3 regions of the Rhizobium sp. PP-F2F-G48 genome follow, and region 3 is predicted to be linked to each of the others. Evidence: riboswitches for the same ligand, from Rfam matches in the RefSeq annotation. Region 3 holds a riboswitch; each other region holds the start of a gene.
What was found. A riboswitch is a leader RNA that binds a small molecule or an ion and turns the genes downstream of it on or off. The one in region 3 is predicted to bind cobalamin.
Positions count from the first base shown of each region.

Region 1: linked by a shared signal. The riboswitch ahead of C8J36_RS08750 (aromatic ring-hydroxylating dioxygenase subunit alpha) and the one ahead of cobU (bifunctional adenosylcobinamide kinase/adenosylcobinamide-phosphate guanylyltransferase) in region 3 are both predicted to bind cobalamin.
Region 2: linked by a shared signal. The riboswitch ahead of C8J36_RS02260 (CbtB-domain containing protein) and the one ahead of cobU (bifunctional adenosylcobinamide kinase/adenosylcobinamide-phosphate guanylyltransferase) in region 3 are both predicted to bind cobalamin.

Region 1 covers NZ_SLVH01000003.1:175,367-181,483, reverse strand. The annotation lists gene C8J36_RS08765 (FAD-binding oxidoreductase) at 1-6, opposite strand, end outside; gene C8J36_RS08760 (L-threonylcarbamoyladenylate synthase) at 50-1,042, opposite strand; gene C8J36_RS08755 (DUF6656 family protein) at 1,184-1,780, opposite strand; cobalamin riboswitch at 2,104-2,296, shown strand; gene C8J36_RS08750 (aromatic ring-hydroxylating dioxygenase subunit alpha) at 2,463-3,707, shown strand; gene C8J36_RS08745 (hybrid-cluster NAD(P)-dependent oxidoreductase) at 3,745-4,875, shown strand; gene C8J36_RS08740 (GH25 family lysozyme) at 4,944-5,966, opposite strand.
Region 2 covers NZ_SLVH01000001.1:485,380-491,496, forward strand. The annotation lists gene C8J36_RS02240 (FAD-dependent oxidoreductase) at 1-6, shown strand, start outside; gene C8J36_RS02245 (DUF1194 domain-containing protein) at 25-774, opposite strand; gene C8J36_RS02250 (glucoamylase family protein) at 1,005-2,294, shown strand; gene C8J36_RS02255 (CbtA family protein) at 2,334-3,122, opposite strand; gene C8J36_RS02260 (CbtB-domain containing protein) at 3,387-3,563, opposite strand; cobalamin riboswitch at 3,612-3,875, opposite strand; gene C8J36_RS02265 (SRPBCC family protein) at 3,969-4,442, opposite strand; gene C8J36_RS02270 (hypothetical protein) at 4,544-5,077, opposite strand; gene C8J36_RS02275 (ferritin-like domain-containing protein) at 5,247-5,750, shown strand; gene C8J36_RS02280 (ABC transporter substrate-binding protein) at 5,829-6,117, opposite strand, start outside.
Region 3 covers NZ_SLVH01000001.1:693,521-699,637, forward strand. The annotation lists gene C8J36_RS03160 (cobyric acid synthase) at 1-918, shown strand, start outside; gene C8J36_RS03165 (chloride channel protein) at 949-2,709, opposite strand; cobalamin riboswitch at 2,863-3,263, shown strand; gene cobU (bifunctional adenosylcobinamide kinase/adenosylcobinamide-phosphate guanylyltransferase) at 3,459-3,983, shown strand; gene cobW (cobalamin biosynthesis protein CobW) at 3,987-5,081, shown strand; gene cobN (cobaltochelatase subunit CobN) at 5,101-6,117, shown strand, end outside.

The sequences.
Region 1 (6,117 bases), on a different contig from region 3:
CGTCATGTCGGGCGCTTTCATTGTGTCCGTTTCGGTCGCGGTCTCGGTCTCAGCGGGGCGCTGCCGCCCGTTCCAGCCGGTCGCGAATCGCCTCGCCGAGGCCGTCCGCGGGCATGGCGGAAAAGGCGATCGTCCGGGCACCGGTCGCGTCCGCCTGCTTCATATAGGAAAAGAGATGGGCGGCGGCTTCCCTGAGGCTTCCCGACGGGCTGAGGTCGAGCACGAGCGCGGCCCTGTCTTCGCCCGGAAGCGCCCTGCCGCCGAAGCGGATCAGGGCCTCGCCCGGCCGCACCTCGGTCGCGTCCAGCCGAACCGAGGCTGCGGGCGCATAATGCGAGGCGAGCATGCCGGGCGCTTCCAGGGCGGCCCCTGCCGCCGTCATCGCTGCCCCCGCCGCCGCCGGCCGCAGCAGCCGCTGCCCGGCCACGGCCTCGATCTCGTCGGCCTCGAGCCCGCCGGGCCGCAACAGGCGAAGCTGCCCGTTCTCCATCTTGACGATGGTCGATTCGAGCCCGATGCCCGCCGGCCCGGCGTCGAGGATGAGGTCGATGGCACCGCCGAGATCGTCGGCCACATGTGCGGCCGTCGTCGGGCTGATGCGCCCCGACGTGTTGGCGCTCGGCGCCGCCAGTGGCTGGCCGAAGGCTGCGATGACCTCGCGCGCAAAGCCGGCCGGCATGCGCAGCCCCAGCGTATCGAGCCCGGCCGTCGCCAGCGCATGCACGGCACTGCCGGGCGCCCGCGCGACGACCAGCGTCAGCGGTCCCGGCCAGAAGGCCTCGGCCAGCCGGCGGGAGACGGGATCGAACGCGCCATGGCGCTCGGCCATCGCCATGTCGGACACGTGGGAAATCAGCGGGTTGAAGCGCGGGCGACCCTTGACCTCGTAGATCGAGGCGATCGCATCGGCCCGCGTCGCATCGGCCGCAAGCCCGTAGACGGTCTCGGTCGGCAGGGCGATCGGCCGGCCTTGGCCGAGCACCGCCACCGCGCGGTCCAGCGCCCGCGCCGGGTCCAGGGTCGTGTCGATGATCTCTGCCATGCCGCTTTCACGCTTCCGTCCGATGAGGGGGACGTCTTAAAGCATGTCGCGCAAACTGTGCAGCGCTTTTGCGGAAACGACAGGCGAAAAAGCGCAAGGGCGAAAAAGCGCAAAGCCGAAAAGGCGGAAAGACGTCGAACCTCAGAGCGCGCGGATGATCGTCCGCAGCGCGTCGTTGCGGGCACCCAGCATCAGCACGTTCTTCAGCGCCGTCTTCGGGTCCTGCGTGCGGAAGAGAAGGCCGCCATCGCGGACGGTCCGGTTGATCACCAGCTTGCCCTGCTCGCGGTCGAGGTCCATCGCGACGGCGAAGTACATGCGTGAATATCCCCGGCGGACGTCGTCGAAGAAATGCTCGTCCTTGCCGATCTCGCAGAAGAAATTGGCCATGTAGAACGACCAGCGGACATCGTCATAGTCCGCGAACTTGGACCGCGCCGCCGTTACGTGGCAGTAGCCGAGGTGCGGGCTGTCGTCGAGCGTGCGGTGGAAGATCATCTTGGGAAAGCGGATGGAGGCGTGGAAGCCGTTGATGCGGTCGTAGGCGAGCGTGCCGGCGGTTTCCAGCTTGCGCCCCGTGCGTTCGGCCACCTGCTGGTGCGTCAGGTAGCGCTTGGCCGTGCGCGCCTCCGTCGTCCCGCGATTGATGCGCCCGGTGCGAAGGTAATCGGTGTAGATGCCCCCGCGCTGGTCCGCGGGCGGCGTCTTGGTATCATCGAAGTAGCGCAGTTTGGCCATGGTCTGGTCCAGCATCGGTGATCTTCCTTTTCATCGCTTTTACGGTCCCGCCATGGCGCGAGGCTTGCGTGATCGCTGATATGCCGTCTTGGGGGCGGCACGGGTCCGGAATGTCACGCCTGAACCCGTTCATGTCGCAAACGGGCATCCAGCGCGCTGCCTGCCGAACGACCGGACAATCGACATCTGGCGGGTTTTCGCGCATCGCCTTGTTTATCTTCACGGATCGGCTTTCAAAGACCTGGAAAAAGCCGGCGATTGCGCGTGTCGTCTTTCTCAAATCGCGTGTCGCTTCTTGGCCTCTGAAATCGGGCGACGCGGCGTTAGATAGAGAGGCTCAAGGCGCCGGTTCCCAAAGGATCCGGACAATCTGGGAAGCCGGTCGAAACCCGGCGCTGCGCCCGCAACGGTGGTGGAGCATGAGCCGGCAGATCCGTCTTGAGGGTGCACCCCTCGGCAGATCGGCACGGCCAAGGCCCCTGAGCCCGGACACCCGTCTTGGTGCCAGTATGACTGTTCTCCTGAGACGGTTTATACTGCGACTGCCCATACTGTGACGATCGATGATGTGGAATGTCTTGGTGCGGCGGGGTCTTGAGGGTCGAGCACGAAAAGCTCGCCCGAGCGGACCAGCCCTGAATACGGCCCCGCCGCGGGGTCCGTCGTTTAAAGGAACGGGAAGATGGATTTTCGCAGCGAAGTGCTCCGCACGCTCCGGAACCGGCGCGAGACCCACAGCCTCGAGCAGGCGTTTTATACGGATCCCGATCTCTACAAGATCGATCTGGAAGAGATCTGGTACAAGGACTGGCTCTTCATCGGCCATGACTGCGAGATCCCCAAGGCCGGCAACTATTTCACCGTTCAGGTCGGCGATTACCCCGTCGTCGTCACCCGCGACCGCCAGGGCGCGATCCATGCGCTGCACAATGCCTGCCGCCACCGCGGCTCGCGCGTCTGCACGCAGGCCAAGGGCGCCTCGGCCAAGCTCGTCTGTCCCTATCACAACTGGACCTATGAGCTGGACGGCAAGCTGATGTTCGCCCGCCAGATGGGCGAGGATTTCGACAAGTCGGCCCACGGCCTGAAGCCGGTCGCCTGCGAAACCATCGGCGGCTACATCTTCATCAGCCTGGCCGCCGAGCCGCTGGACTTTGCGCCCGTGCGCGACATGGTCACCTCCTACATCGCGCCGCACAATCTCAAGGACACGAAGGTCGCATTCGAAAGCACGATCGTGGAAAAGGGCAACTGGAAGCTCGTCTGGGAAAACAACCGCGAGTGCTACCACTGCGCCAGCAATCACCCGGAGCTTTGCCGCACCTATCCGGAAGCCCCCTCGGCCACCGGCGTGCAGGGCGCCAAGGACGATCCGGTCATTTCCGAGCACTGGAGCCGCTGCGAAGCCTCCGGCCTGCCGAGCGAATTCCGCATCGATCCGACCGGCCAGTTCCGCGTCGCCCGCATGCCGCTCATCGAGGATGCCGAGAGCTACACCATGTCCGGCGCCCGCGCCGTCAAGCGCCGCCTCTCCGACGACGTCACCCAGAGCCATATCGGCACGCTTTTGATGTTCCATTATCCGAGCACCTGGAACCACGTGCTGGCCGACCACGCCATTACGTTCCGCGTGCTGCCGCTCGGGCCGGAGCTGACGCAGGTCACCACCAAATGGCTGGTGCACAAGGATGCGGTCGAAGGCGTCGACTACAATCTCGAAGAACTGACGCATGTCTGGACCGAGACCAACGACCAGGATCGCCGGATCGTCGAGGAAAACGCCTTCGGCATCCGCTCGCCGGCCTATGAGCCGGGCCCGTACTCGCCCGAGCACGAAGGCGGCGTCATGCAGTTCGTCGAATGGTACACCCAGTTCATGCAGAACCGCCTGAACGGCGTCCACGCGCCGCTCGTGCGCGTGGCCTGAGATGAGCGACAAGCAGGGTCAAGCGACGGGGACGAGCATGGATCAGGGCAGGACCTCCGCATCGCCATTCCGCCATTTCGACGAGCTTCAGCCCTGGAACGACCGCCAGCACCTGCTCGAATGCATCGCCGTGACGACGGAAGCGCCGGATGTCATGACCTTCGTGTTCAAGTCCGATCGCGATGGCTGGTTCCGCTATCTGCCGGGCCAGTTCGTCACGCTCGAAATCCCGGTGACGGCGGACGATCCGGTGATGCGGACCTATACGCTGTCCTCGACCCCGTCGCGCCCGTTCTCGATCGCCGTCACCGTCAAGGCACAGGCGACCTCGATCGGCACGCGCTGGATGTTCGAAAACCTGCGCCCGGGCATGACGCTGAAAGCCTTCGGCCCGCTCGGCGATTTCTCCTTCGTGCGCTATCCCGGCGAAAAATACCTCTTCGTCTCGGCCGGCTCCGGCATCACGCCGATGATGTCGATGACGCGCTGGTTTTCCGATTGCGCGCCGCAGACCGACGTCGCGTTCATCTCCTGCGCCCGCCGCCCGGACGATCTGCTCTTCCGGCGCGAACTGGAAACGCTCAGCCCCGGCATGCCGAACCTGTCGCTCGGCTTCGTCGTGGAAGGCCACGAGCCCCGCCATGGCTGGCACGGCCTGCGCGGCCGCATCGATGCGGCCAAGGTGGCGCTGCTCGCGCCCGATTTCCTGAGCCGCACCGTGTTCTGCTGCGGCCCGGAGCCGTTCATGCGCGGCGTGCGCGAGATGCTGCAGGCGTCCGGCTTCGACATGGCGCGCTATCACGAGGAAAGCTTCCAGCCCGCCGCGGCACCCAATGTCGATGAACTCGCCGTTCGCGCCGGTGCGGGCGAGGGGGCCGGCGAGACGGACGGCGACCAGCCGGTCGTCGCGCCCATCGTGACCTTCACCATGGCCGGCAAGGAAGCCAAATGCGTTCCCGGCCAGACGGTGCTCCAGACCGCCCGCGCCGCCGGCGTTCGCATCGGTGCCGCCTGCGAAGGCGGCCTCTGCGGCACCTGCCGCGTCATGAAGATTTCCGGCGAGGTGGAGATGAACCACAATGGCGGCATTCTCGATGAGGAAGTCGAGGAAGGCTATATCCTCGCCTGCTGCTCCCGCCCCCTGACGGACGTGCAGATCGAGGCTTGAGGGGCCGGACAGGGGCAGGGATAGGGACGGGGCCGAGCCCGCCCATCTGCCAGAGGCCGCAAATGCGCCTATCGCGAGGCGATCCGCGGGCCGCGCGTGGCGATCGAGGAGGTCGTCATGCCGTCCACGCCCAGCTCTGCCTGGCCAAGCGTTGCCTGGCTGAGCGCTGGCTGGCCAAGCGCTGCCTGCGTGCCGATGCAGACGGGGCGTGCGCCGTTGGCGGCAACCAGCGTCACCACGGGCGGGTCGAGCGTCGGTATGGCGGGCACCGGCTGAGCTGGTGCAGGGTCCGAAGGCAAAGGTTTCTCCGGCAGCAGCGCGCCCTTGGCCCATTCCACCTTCAGCCGTGCCGCATCCATCGGGGCGACGTTGACGTCGATGTCCGGCAGGGTTCCGCCGATGCGATAGGGGCAGCGGCGCTTGTTGCAATTGGCGCCGGAGGAGAACTGCCACAGCGCGTAGCTGTCCCAGTTGCCCATCGGAAAGACATCGCGAATGCCCGGCTTGTAGCGCGCATACCAGAGCGGCAGGCGCGAGAGGATCGGGTAGAGCGCCCGGTTTTCGGCGATATGGCGGGCGGTCGTGTGGTTGGTGTAGAGCATCGGATAGCGCCCGGTGCGGGTCTTGATGTGCTGCGCGAAGATCTCGCCGTCGGCGAGCGACATGAAGTTTTCCGGATCGATGCCCTCGATGTCGAGCACCATCAGCTCGTCGGCCGCGGGCTCGGCATAGTCGAGAAAGTGGTTGGCCTGCTCGATCGGGTTGCCCGGCCGCGCCAGATGATAGGCGCCCCAGAGCAAGCCGCTCGCTCGCGCCACCATGCGGCGGGTCTGATAGAGCTCCCGGCTGACCGCATACTTCCGCCACATCGTCTTGCAGTGCGCAAAACTGTCGCCCTTGTGGTCGCCTGTGCAGGAAAAACTCTCCGGCATTCCGTCCGAGGCCTTGGAAACGAAGCCGGCGATGCGCTTGTTCTTCAGCATCTCCTGCCAGTCGACGATGTTGAGCTCGTAGGCGTCGATAACCAGCGCCGGTTCCGGCTTCTTCCACGGTTCCTGATCGACCGCGCGCGCCGTCTGCGGCAGAAACAGGCTGCCGAGCGAGAAAGCGAGGCCCGCGACGAGAGCGACGAGGGGCCTGACGACCACGCCGATGGGCCCTCCTGGCGAAGGCTGTAACGCGCCGGCAATGATTCTGGCGGTGGTGGACATGGGCGCAATGCTGCGCTCACATGGTTAACGC
Region 2 (6,117 bases), 210 kb from region 3:
CGCTGACCGAGGCCGTGAGCCCGCTCACTTGTCGAAAAAGCCGGGACGCAGCTTCTCGCCGATCAGGCAATCCGTCGCGGCCGGGCTTGCCGCAGGGATGACGCGGAACGGCGGTTGGCGCCCGCTCACCTCCATCACCAGCTTCTGCCGGATGGCAACGCCGAAATCGTCGGGATTGTGGATCGGCAGGACGAAGGAGCCCGGCCCGCCGATGACGCAGTCTCCGTAATAGCGGTCGAGCCGGACGCCGACGCCGGTCGGACGGATGATGATAGCGAGGCCGTTGACGATGATGCCGCTGCGCACCGCCGTATCCCGCGCGGGCACGACCGGTGGCCCGAGATTGTTGGGCCCGTCGCCCGAGACATCGATGACACGGCGCTGGCCTGCGAAGGCGTTGGTATCGATCATGCCGCTGGCATAGGTCAGCGCGTTGGATATCGAGGTGCCGCGACGGGTGGTGACGGGCCTTGCGGCAATCTCGTCCGCAAAGGCCGCAGCGTCCGCGGCCGACGCGATCACGCGCCAGTCCACGCGCGAGCTTTCATTGACGCTCCCGGCCCATTCGAAATAGCTGATGACGATCTCGCCGATCAGTCCGCCGCGCACGGCATCGATGAATTCCTTGTGGCGCAGGGCGTCGAGGTAACCGGCGCGCTGGATGCGGGCCTCCTCGATATCCATCGATCCGGACATGTCGACAGCGAGAACCAGCTCGACATCCACCTCCCGCGCGACACGTGCGGCAGCCGTGTGGCCGGAGACCGTTTCCATCGCGTAAGGCGTCGGTTGAATGCCTTGATTGCTAAGGCTCATCAGCAATGCAATTCCCGCCAAGATCATGTCATCCAATCCCCGCTTCGCCCCGTAGAAGCGAACATTAACACAACGGGTGATGGCGGCGACCGCTAAGCGGCTGCAGGAAGTCAACACTCGGTGAGACCATAAATTTTTGAGCACGAGAGATGTGGTACCCAAAGCGTGCCGACATCTGAGGAGTTGGAATGCTTTTCAAGGATACGACCGATGTCGGCCTGATCGACAGATTTCAGCTGGGCGCGTTCCGGTACTTCATGCGGTACACCCATCCGGAAACGGGTCTCGTGGCCGACAGTTCGCAGGACGGTTCGCCGGCCAGCATCGCTGCAACGGGCTTCGGTCTGTCCGCGCTCCCGGTCGGCGTCGAGCGTGACTGGCTGTCGCGCGAGGATGCTGCGACGCGTGCGTTGACGACCTTGCGGTTCCTTCGCGACAGCGAGCAGAGCCGCGATACGCTGGCCACGGGTTACAAGGGCCTCTACTATCATTTCCTGGATATGAAGACGGGACGACGGGCGTGGCGGAGCGAGATTTCGCTGATCGACAGCGCGCTTCTGATCGCCGGCGTCATCACGGTCGGTGCGTATTTTTCCGACAATACGCCGGCGGAGAAGGAAATCCGCGATATCGCCGACATGATCTATGCGCGGGCCAACTGGGCCTGGGCGCTGGACGAGCAGGATGCGCTGGCGCTCGGCTGGAAGCCGCGCAGCGGTTTTCTTCCCTTTCGCTGGCATGGCTACAGCGAAGCGATCATTCTCTACACGCTGGCCCTGTCGTCACCGTCCTATCCGATCCCGCCAAAGAGCTACCTGGCTTTCGGCAACCAGTGCGATTGGAAGGAGATGCAGGGCAAGCCGTTCCTCTCTGCCGGACCGCTGTTCATCCATCTCTTCTCGCATGCTTGGATCGACTTTCGGGGTATCCGTGATGCGGCAATGACGGAACACGACAGCGATTACTTCGAGAACACCCGTCTCGCCATCGATGTCCAGCGCGACTATGCCGCGCGAAACCCCGGATCCTTCGTCGGTTACGGTGAGGATTGTTGGGGCCTGACGGCGTGCGACGGCCCGGAGCGGTCGCGTCGGCTGCGGGATGGTCGCCAGCAGAATTTTTCGGGCTATGCCGCAAGAGGTGCGCCAGACGGACCGGACGACGGAACGCTTGCGCCCTGGGCGCCGCTTGCCTGCCTGCCCTTCGATGAGGCCGCGGCCCTTGCCGGAACGCGGCATATTCTCGATGCCTATCCGGGCGTGGTCGAAGAGGATGGCTTCATCGGCAGCTTCAATCCGAGCGTTCCCGCCCGCACGGCCGAGGGCTGGATGAACACGCGGCGGATCGGGCTCGATCAGGGTATTCTCCTGATGATGATCGAGAATCACAGGACCGGATTGTTCTGGAACCTCTTGCGCCAGTCGGTGCCGATCCGGCGCGGGCTGAAGCGCGCGGGGTTTGAAGGCGGCTGGCTGTAGGCCGGATCGCGGCGACCCGACCTGACGCGCCCGTCGCCGTCATGCCGTTTTCAGAAAACGATCGTTGATGGCGCCGGATACGGTTCCCAGCACGAGCCAGAAGGCCAGCGTGGTCGCAAGCGCGGCCACCGCGAACTCCGCGCCGAGAACGGCGGGAACAGGGCTTGCGAGGTCGCCGGGCTGTGGCGCGCCATAGAGGTGGGGCAGTGCGAGAAGTCCCAGACCGGCCGCCTTTGCCCAGATCTCCTTTCGCAGCGCGATGAGACCGAGCCCAAGCGCCGAGAGCACCGTAGCTATGAGCCACCAGATCTGGCGATCGCCGAGATCGCCTGCCGGAAAGCCCGGAAGTTCCGGCGGGAGGCCGAGGGCCGGCAGCATGTGAACCGACAGCCAGCCGAGCGCGCCCCAGACAAGGCCGTTCCGCATGGTTGGCGGTGTGCTCGTCACCAGGCCGAGGCCGGCGAGAAGGAGGCCGAAACCTGCACCCGTGACCAAATTGGCGATCAGCGTGCCGGAGAAGCGGCTCAAGCCGAACATGATGCCGCCATCCGCGTGCCCTGCCTCCTGGCCCGCGCTTTCATGCGCATAGGCCGGCGTGACGAGCTGGAGCGCGGATGCAAGGGAAGGGAAGAGCGAGCCGCCGGCGCGCGACGAGTGCTCGTGTGCCGCCGGGGTCCCCTCGGCTTCCGGCGCTCCCGGTAGGGGCGCAGTCTCGTAGGTTTCCGCTTCCAGTATGAGCGGGACGACGCGAAGCTCCTGGGCGGTTGTCATGAAGCTGCCCGCAATAAGGCCGGCGCAGATGGCGGCCAGCAGTGTTTTGACGATCATGGATAGTCCTTTTTAAGCAGCACCTTGCGGTCTGCTCTTGGATCCTTGTTGAGACTCTGCGGGAGGTCTGACGTCTAGGCTCGGCGCGGTTCCACGAAGCGACGCGGGCGCGGGGAAGCGATGCCGATCCGGCATGCCTCCACTGCGCGCAGCCGATCATTGGACGCGCGTCTGCCTTGACGCTCGACGGCGCGCACGGATGCACGCCTCACTTGCCACAAAGGCGAGGTCACGACCAGGCGCGCGATCGAAGACTCCCGAGCCTTAGTGGCAGGGGAAGCCGAACGAGTGGCGGACGTCGTGGGCCGTGTCGTGCAGCACGGACGAATTGGCGAGCCCCGCTCCAAACACGAGAAACGCTCCGATGAACAAGGACAGGAAACCCGCAATCATGCGGTCATTGAGGGAAAGCGAAACGCCGGATGCGTTGGTAACAGCCATGACAACCTCCGTGATGGCAGCGTGGGACATGTCCCACTCATTTGGGCGAAATGCCCGACATCAAGCGGCAGGTGTCCTGGCTCGCGGCGTCTGATGCCGGCTGGCATCGTCGGGTCTTTCTCGCCTTCCCGCAGATCGGAGTTGCCTCGTTTCCGCAGTGGCTTCTACCGGTCGCCCGGCATGAAAGACCCTGACCGCTCTACAGTCGCGGGGTCGGCCGTGATGAAGGTGCCGCACTGGGTCCACCCGTCACGTTCCCATTTACTCCCCGGATGGTGTGTCATCCGGAGAACCTCTTGATAAGGGTCACTATGACGCGTGCAGGGCGTGTGTCAATCGGCCCCGTGCTCGCGACCCTCGTGCTGGCGGCTCCTGTGCCGGCGGCTCCTGTGCTGGTGCCGCGCCTTACAGCGTCGCGGCGAGAGCGGCGAGTTGATCGGCACACTGGCCCCAGCCTTCGTGAAAGCCCATCTGCTCGTGCGCGTCCCGGTCGGTCTTCGTCCAGTGCCGGACACGGGCCGTGTAGCACGTCCCGCCGTTCTCCGGCTCGAAGGTGATGATGCCGGTCATGAAGGGCTTTTCCGAAGGCGTCCATGCCTGGATATAGGCGTCGGTGAAGACGATCTTCCGATCCGGGACGATCTCGAGATAGACGCCGCGATTGGGCATTTCCTCACCCTCGGGGCTCTGCATGACGATAAGGTTCGCACCGCCGACGCGCAGATCGATCTCGGCCGACGCGATCGTCCAGGGCCTGGGGACGAACCACTGCCGGATCAGGGCAGGCTCCGTCCAGCATCGGAACAGGGCATTCGGCGATGCGGCGATGTGGCGGGTGATGACGAGGTCGCGATCGTCGGCGGTGGTCTGTTGGGTCATGCGCGTGATCCTGGAGCGGCGGGACGGTTTTGCCGAGTTTCCGTCATCCGGCGCTGACTGTCGAGACCCTCAAGAGACGCATCTTCTCGCGATCGGGTCCGTCACGGACCGGCGGGCGACGACTGGATTTTCACGATCGCCGTGGTCCAGCGCGGCGCTTCCGGCGGGCCTGCGCGCGGGGCGGGGAAAACGAGCGAGGTGCGAAGCGCCGCGGATTGACCGGGCGGTATGCGGGCGATGATCAGCGCGTCGTCGCGGCCGATCGTCCGGCACGTGCCGGCAGGGCAATCGTCCAGCGTCACGTCGAGGGTGAAATAGTCGAGGAAAGCCGTGCTGTCGTTGTGCACTGTTCCGGTCACGACATAGCTGCTCGCCGGTGTGCTCTTTTCGAACTGAAGGTTTTCCAGTCGGATTTGGTTTTCCCCGATCGTTGCGACAGGGCGATCCGCCGTGACCGGCGACAGGGGCTCGCGCGTTTTCGCATTGTCGTCGGTCCACCAGACGACGAAGGCGCTGATGAGGCCGACCGCGACGAGCACGGAGAGAACGGGCTCCGCCAGCTTGCGAAACCGCGGCTCCCAGACCGCAAGCCCGACGATCAGCAGGCTTGCAGCAGCGAGCAATATCCAAAGCATCAACGTCCTCCCCATGCCCTTTCATATAGGAACGAGGGCGCCGGGGTCAAAGCGGAGCGGGCGAATCAAAACGGGAACAAAGGACGGATCGTCTAGTTCCTCAACCGCACAAACACCTTTGAACCACCGCGGCGAGACTTCGTGCGCGGACCCACGAAAGGAATGAACAATGGCTGGGAAAGCACTCGAAGATCTGTTCCACGACATGCTCAAGGACGTCTATTACGCCGAGCGCAAGATCGTGAAGACGCTTCCGAAGATGGCCCGCGGCGCACAGAGCCCGGAATTGAAGGCCGCTTTCGAAAAGCACCGTGAAGAAACCGAAGGCCAGATCGAACGCCTGCAGCAGGTTTTCGAAATCTTCGGCAAGCGCGCCACCGGCAAGACCTGTGCCGCCATCGAAGGCATCATCGAGGAAGGCGAGGAAGTCCTTGAGGAATTCAAGGGTTCGCCGGCCGTTGATGCAGGCTTGCTCGCCACGGCACAGGCCGTCGAGCATTATGAAATTGCGCGCTACGGCACGCTGAAGACATGGGCCGGCCTCCTGGGCCTCGACGAAGCCGTGAAGCTGCTGGACGAGACGCTGAAGCAGGAAGAAAAGACCGACGCCGATCTGACGAAGCTGTCGAAGGCCGTTAATGCCAGCGCCATGGACAAGGCGAAAGCTGCCTGAGCCATCGACTTTTCTGCTCAAGAACAACGCCGGCCGGATCGCTCCGCGCCGGCGTTGTCACGCGTGGTTCTTCGCGTCTCACTCCTTGAGGCTGATCCAGTAGGCGCCCTCGAACGGAACGGCGGCGAACCGGGCGTTGATGTCTGCCAGCGTCGCTGCGGGGTCGAGATCTGCGAAAAGCTCCGGCCGTAGCCAGCAGGCGAACGCCTCGGCCGCCAGGATGTTGAGCGGCACCGCATTGAAGAAATTCCAGAGGCCGTGGACCCGCCCGTCGCGCACGCCCTTGAGGTTGGAGAGGATGGGGGCCGTGACGACCTGCTTCAGCGTCCTGCGGGCTTCGTCGTCGGTCACGCCCGGGCCGATCGAA
Region 3 (6,117 bases):
GTGCTCGCGCCCGAAGACCGGGCCATGGTCACCGGGTACCTGATCAACAAGTTCCGTGGCGACGTCACCCTGTTCGACGATGGGCTGAGCGCCATCCAGGGCTTTACCGGCTGGCCCTGCTTCGGCGTCGTTCCCTGGCTGAAGGCGGCCCGCCAGCTTCCGGCGGAAGATTCCGTGGTTCTGGAACGCCTGTCGCAGGGCACAGCCCGCGCGCTGACGATCGCCGTGCCGGTCCTGCCGCGCATCGCCAATTTCGACGATCTCGATCCTCTGGCCGCAGAACCCTCTGTGGATCTCCGTTTCATCCGGCCGGGCGAGCGTCTGCCGCAAGAGGCGGCACTCGTCATCCTTCCCGGTTCGAAGGCGACGATCGCGGATCTCGCGGCCTTGAAGGCGGCGGGCTGGGACAGGGACCTTGCCGCGCATCTGCGCCGTGGCGGCCGCGTGATCGGCCTCTGCGGCGGTTACCAGATCCTCGGGCATCGCATCTGCGATCCGCTCGGCATCGAAGGGGGAGGCGCCGCCATCGACGGTCTCGGTCTGCTCGATGTGGAGACCGAGATGGCCCGCGAAAAAGTGGTCCGCAACAGCGGCGCCCGTTCCACCGAATATGACGTGGCGCTCGACGGCTACGAGATCCATCTCGGCCAGACGACCGGGCCGGACTGCGCGCGTCCTCCGGTGACGATCGACGGCCGGCCGGACGGCGCGCTGTCGCCGGATGGCCGCGTCATGGGCACCTATCTGCATGGTCTGTTTGCCAGCGATGCCTATCGCGCGGCCTTGCTGCGCAGCTTCGGCATCGAGGCGGAGGCCTTCGACTATCGCGGGTCCGTGGATGCCGCGCTCGATGCCGTCGCGGCAGAGCTGGAAGCCGTGCTCGATCCCCGCTGGCTCGACGGTTTAATGCGTCGGTAAAGAGTTACCTCTCTTGCCGTTGACGGTGCACTAGAATTCTCCCGATGCCTCGCGGCGGCGGCGGTCCAGTTCCTCGCTGTAGCGGCGCAACGTGTAGCTCTCCGTCAGCACGCCGACGACGCGGCGCTCGATCAGGTTGTTGCAGACGGCAAGCGCGTCGCTTTCGGTCTTGTCGAACAGGGCGGCGGCCTGCCGGGCATTCATGTTCGGCTGCAGAAAATCGTTCGACAGCTTGATATAGTCTTCGATGCCCTTGCCGGTGGCGTCCTTTTCCACCGGGCTCGCATAGACCTCGGGAATGAGGATGACGCCGCCATAGCGGTTGGTGTCGTCGACGACGATGGCGCGCTGGGCCGAGCCGAGCGGAAATTCGGCCTTCAACTCGTCCAGCGTCGCCTTGGCGTTGATGGTGCGGACATCGGGGCGCATCAGCCGGCCGACCGTGAGGTTGCGGATCCAGCCGACGTCGTGCGCGCTGCGAATGCTCTCGCCGCGCAGATGGAAGCGCCAGGTGGCAAAGGAGTAGCCAAACGTGGTGCGCACCACCAGCGACGACGTGATGACGGCGGCCAGCACCAGCGCGGTGATCGGAAAGTCGCCGGTGATCTCCAGCGCGAGGAAAGTCATGGTCAGCGGTCCGCCGATGATGGCGACCGCAAGCGAGCTCATGCCGACGACGGCATAGATGACGGGCGTCAGCGTGGTGTCGCCGAAGACATACGGCACGAGGTCGGCAAAGACCTTGCCGAGAAGCGCGCCCATGAACAGCGAGGCGAAGAACAGCCCGCCGCGAAAGCCCGAGCCGATGGAAACCGCGGTCGCCACGGATTTCAGCAGGAAGAGGCCGACGAGCATGGCGATCGGCGTCGTCTGCGCGAGGTTGAGATGCAGCGCGCCATGACCGCCCGAGAGCACCTGCGGCGAGATCGTCGCGAGCAGGCCGACCACCGTGCCGCCGATGGCAGGGCGGATGGGGGCGGGGATGGCGCTCTTGCGCGCCACCTCTTCGGTCAGCGACACGCCTTTCATGATGAGGATGGCGACGCCGGCCGACAGGGCGCCGAGAAGAATGGCCGGCACGTAGTCGCCGGGCACGACATCGCCGAAAGCGCCGATATCGATGGTGAATTCGTCGCCCCAGAGCAGGCGCGTGACCAGATTGGCGACGAGCGCGGAAACGACGACCGGGGTGAGGGAGGCGATGGTGTAGGAGCCGATGATCAGCTCGAAAGCATAGAAGGCGCCGGTGAGCGGCGCATTGAAGGCCGCAGCGATGGCGCCAGCCGCACCGCAGCCGAGCAGCGTGCGCAGATCGTTGCGCCGCAGTTTCAGGTTCACGCCGATCTTGGAGGCGAGCCCGGAGGCGAGCTGCGTGTATCCGGCTTCCAGACCCACGGATGCCCCGAAGCCGTTGGAGACGAGGTTCTGCACCGCGACCACGATGCTGTCGGTCAGCGACATGCGCCCGCCATGCAGGGCATTGGCCTCGATCGGGTCGACCATCGCCTTCTTGCGCCAGAGCGAAAGGCCCATCATCAGGAGGCCGAGCAGCAGCCCGCCGACGATCGGCGCCATGAGCACCGCGATCTCGCCCTTGAGGTCGGCCGAACTGACGCGCTCATAGTCGGAAATCCCGAAGATCAGCTTGTGAAGCTGCAGCGAGACGAAGCTCATGGCGATGACCGCGAGCCCCGAGGTGAGGCCGACGACGATGCCGGCGACGAGCAGCCCGATCTCGCTGCGGCGGGCGAAGATGCGCCACTCCGAAAAACTCACGGATTTCAGCGCCATGCGCTTCACGCGGGCAAGGGTCAGCGATTTCAGGACGTCAAACATTTCAGGCGCGATCTCGTCGGGCGCTCAACAGTCGTGAACGCACTGAGCTTCGGGTCGGTCGAAGTGCCGGACATAGCGCGGATGATTGACTTGATCCAGCGACGGGCCTAATCTTGAGCGATGGATGGTTCCCGTGCGGCGCATGTCGTTCGGGAGTAAATGGGAATGCGAAGGGATGGACCCAGACAGGGCATCCTCATCGCAGCCGACCCCGCGACTGTAGAACGGTCAGGGTTCGCCATCCGGTCTCGTCCGATGGACGACGGATCATGCCGCGTGGTGCGGCTGGCGTCGCTCAGAGGGTGCGGCCGGAAAAGCCACTGAAGCAGCGATGCGAGCAACCGGGGTCGGACGCCTCCTTATCTACGAATCGTCCACCTCTTCGACATCGATCCGGCCGTCAGACGCCGGGCACACTGTTTCGGGAAGGCGAGGCGAACCCGTTCTCAGGGCCTTTGCCCTGCGTGACGCCGTGAGCCAGGAGACCTGCCAGCCACACCGCGCCGCGTCCTCATGATGCAGCGTTCCAGCGCCAGCACGGAGGTTGTCGTGGCACACGAAACGCTCGCCCACCGGGTCATCCGGGCCGGCGATTTTTACGCATGCGATCTTGGCCCATACAATCTTGGCCCGGCTGCTGCACGCAGCAGCGGCGGATCGCCCGCGCGTTTTCCGTATCATATCAGCGGGATAGCGGCGCGATCATGACATCTCCCCTTCACGGTACCACGCTCGTGCTCGGTGGCGCACGCTCCGGCAAGTCGAACTTTGCCGAGCGCCTGGCCGCGGAAACCGGTCTGGTCCGGCATTACATCGCCACCGGCCGCGCCTTCGACGACGAGATGCGCACGCGGATCGACACGCACCGGACGTCGCGCGGCGATCTCTGGACGACGCATGAGGAACCGGTCGATCTCGTCGGCCAGCTCGCGGCCATCGATGCGGTCGGCTGCGTCGTGCTGGTCGATTGCCTGACGCTGTGGGTTACCAATCTCATGCTGGAAGAGCGCGATGTCGCCGCGGAAACGGCGCGCCTGGTCGCGAGCCTTCCCGCGCTCCGCGCCTGCGTCATTTTCGTTTCCAACGAGGTGGGCCTCGGGATCGTCCCCGACAACCGCATGGCGCGCGACTTCCGCGATCATGCCGGCCGGCTCCACCAACAGGTCGCGGCCGAAGCGCGCGACGTCTATTTCGTGGCGGCAGGATTGCCGCTCAAGATGAAAGGCTGATCCATGACAGATTCTCATCCGGCTTCCAAAGCCGGCGACCGGAAACCATCGGGCGCCAAGATCCCCGCAACCGTCATCACCGGATTTCTGGGTGCGGGCAAGACGACGATGATCCGCAACATTCTGGAAAACGCTGACGGCCGGCGGATCGCGCTGATCATCAACGAGTTCGGCGATCTCGGCGTCGATGGCGACGTCCTGAAGGGCTGCGGGGCCGAGGCCTGCCGCGAGGACGATATCATCGAGCTCACCAATGGCTGCATCTGCTGCACCGTTGCCGACGATTTCATCCCCACCATGACGCGCCTTCTGGAGCGTGAGGGCCGCCCGGATCATATCGTCATCGAGACATCGGGTCTCGCTTTGCCGCAGCCGCTGATCGCCGCATTCAACTGGCCCGATATCCGCACGCAGGTGACGGTGGACGGCGTGATCACGGTGGTGGACAGCGCGGCCGTCGCCGCCGGGCGTTTTGCCGACGATCACGACAGGGTGGATGCCGCGCGCGCCGAAGACGACAATCTCGACCATGAGAGCCCGATCGAGGAACTGTTCGAGGACCAGCTGACCGCAGCCGATCTCATCGTTCTCAACAAGACGGACCTGCTCGATGCCGCCGGGCTCGAAACCGTCCGCCGCGAGGTCGCCGCGCGCACCACGCGCAAGCCGAGGATGATCGAGGCCGCCAATGGCGCCGTGCCGGCCTCCGTGCTGCTCGGCCTCGGCGTCGGCACCGAAGACGACATCGCCAATCGTAAGTCCCATCACGAGATGGAGCACGCGGCCGGCGAGGCGCACGATCATGACGAGTTTTCGAGCTTCGTCGTCGAGCTCGGCCCCATCGCCGATCCCACCGGCTTCGTGGCCAAGCTGAAGGAGGTCGTCGCCGCACACGATGTGCTGCGGCTGAAAGGTTTTGCCGATGTTCCCGGCAAGCCGATGCGCCTCCTGATCCAGGCCGTGGGAACGCGGATCGACCCCTATTTCGACCGTGCCTGGGCGGCCGGCGAAGCGCGGCGCACGCGCCTCGTCGTCATCGGGCTCGATCATCTGGACGAGGCGGCCGTCCGCACGGCCATCGTCGCGGCAGCGACATAGCAGGCGGGACCGGCGGCGGATGCATCTTCTTCTTGCGCAGAAAGGCACGATCTCGGACGGGGACGAGGCCATCGACCTCGGGCAGACGCCGGGCGAGATCCTGTTTCTGTCCGCGGCCGATACGGAGCTTTCCTCCGTCGCCGCGGCCTGCAAAGCCGCGTCCAGCGGGCGGACGGTCCGGGCGGCGAGCCTCCTGTCGCTGAAACATCCGATGTCGGTCGATACCTACGTCGAGCGCACGGCGCGGCATGCGAAGCTGATCGTCGTGCGGGCGCTCGGCGGCGCCTCCTATTTCCAATATGTGCTGGAGGCCCTCCACGCCACGGCCGTCACCCATCGCGCAAAAATCGCCGTCCTCCCGGGTTACGACAAGCCGGATCCGGCGCTCGACGCCTATTCCACCGTGTCGGCCGAGGACCGGGCGGAGATGCTTGCCTATTTCACCGAAGGCGGGCCGGAGAACATGCAGCGGCTTCTGGCCTACGCCGAAGCCGTCATCGATGCGCGCGAGCGGCCGGCCGCGGCAACGCCTTTGCTGCGGGCAGGCCTCTGGTCGCCGGACGAAGGCATCATCGGCGCGGACGACTGGGCGCGCGCGCACGGGGGCGAGCAGCCGATCGTGGCGCTCTGCTTCTATCGCGCGCTCGTCCAGTCCGGCGAGACCCGGCCAGTCGCTGCCCTGGTCGAGGCGCTCGCCGCCGAGGGCATGCGGGCGCTGCCGGTCTTCGTCTCCAGCCTGAAGGACAAGCTCTCGGTCGGCACCGTCGAGGCGATCTTCGCGCGGTTCAAGCCCGATGTCGTCCTCAACGCCACCAGCTTTGCGGTGTCCGCGCCGGGCGCCGATCACAAAGGCACCGTGCTCGATGCCGGCGGCGCGCCGGTCATCCAGGTGCTGTTCTCCGCCTCGACGCGGCAGGCCTGGGAGGCCTCGTCGCAAGGCCTGATGGCGCGCGATCTCGCGATGAACGTCGCGCTGCCCGAGGTGGACGGGCGCATCCTCTCCCGCGCCGTCTCGTTCAAGGCGGCCGCGATCTAT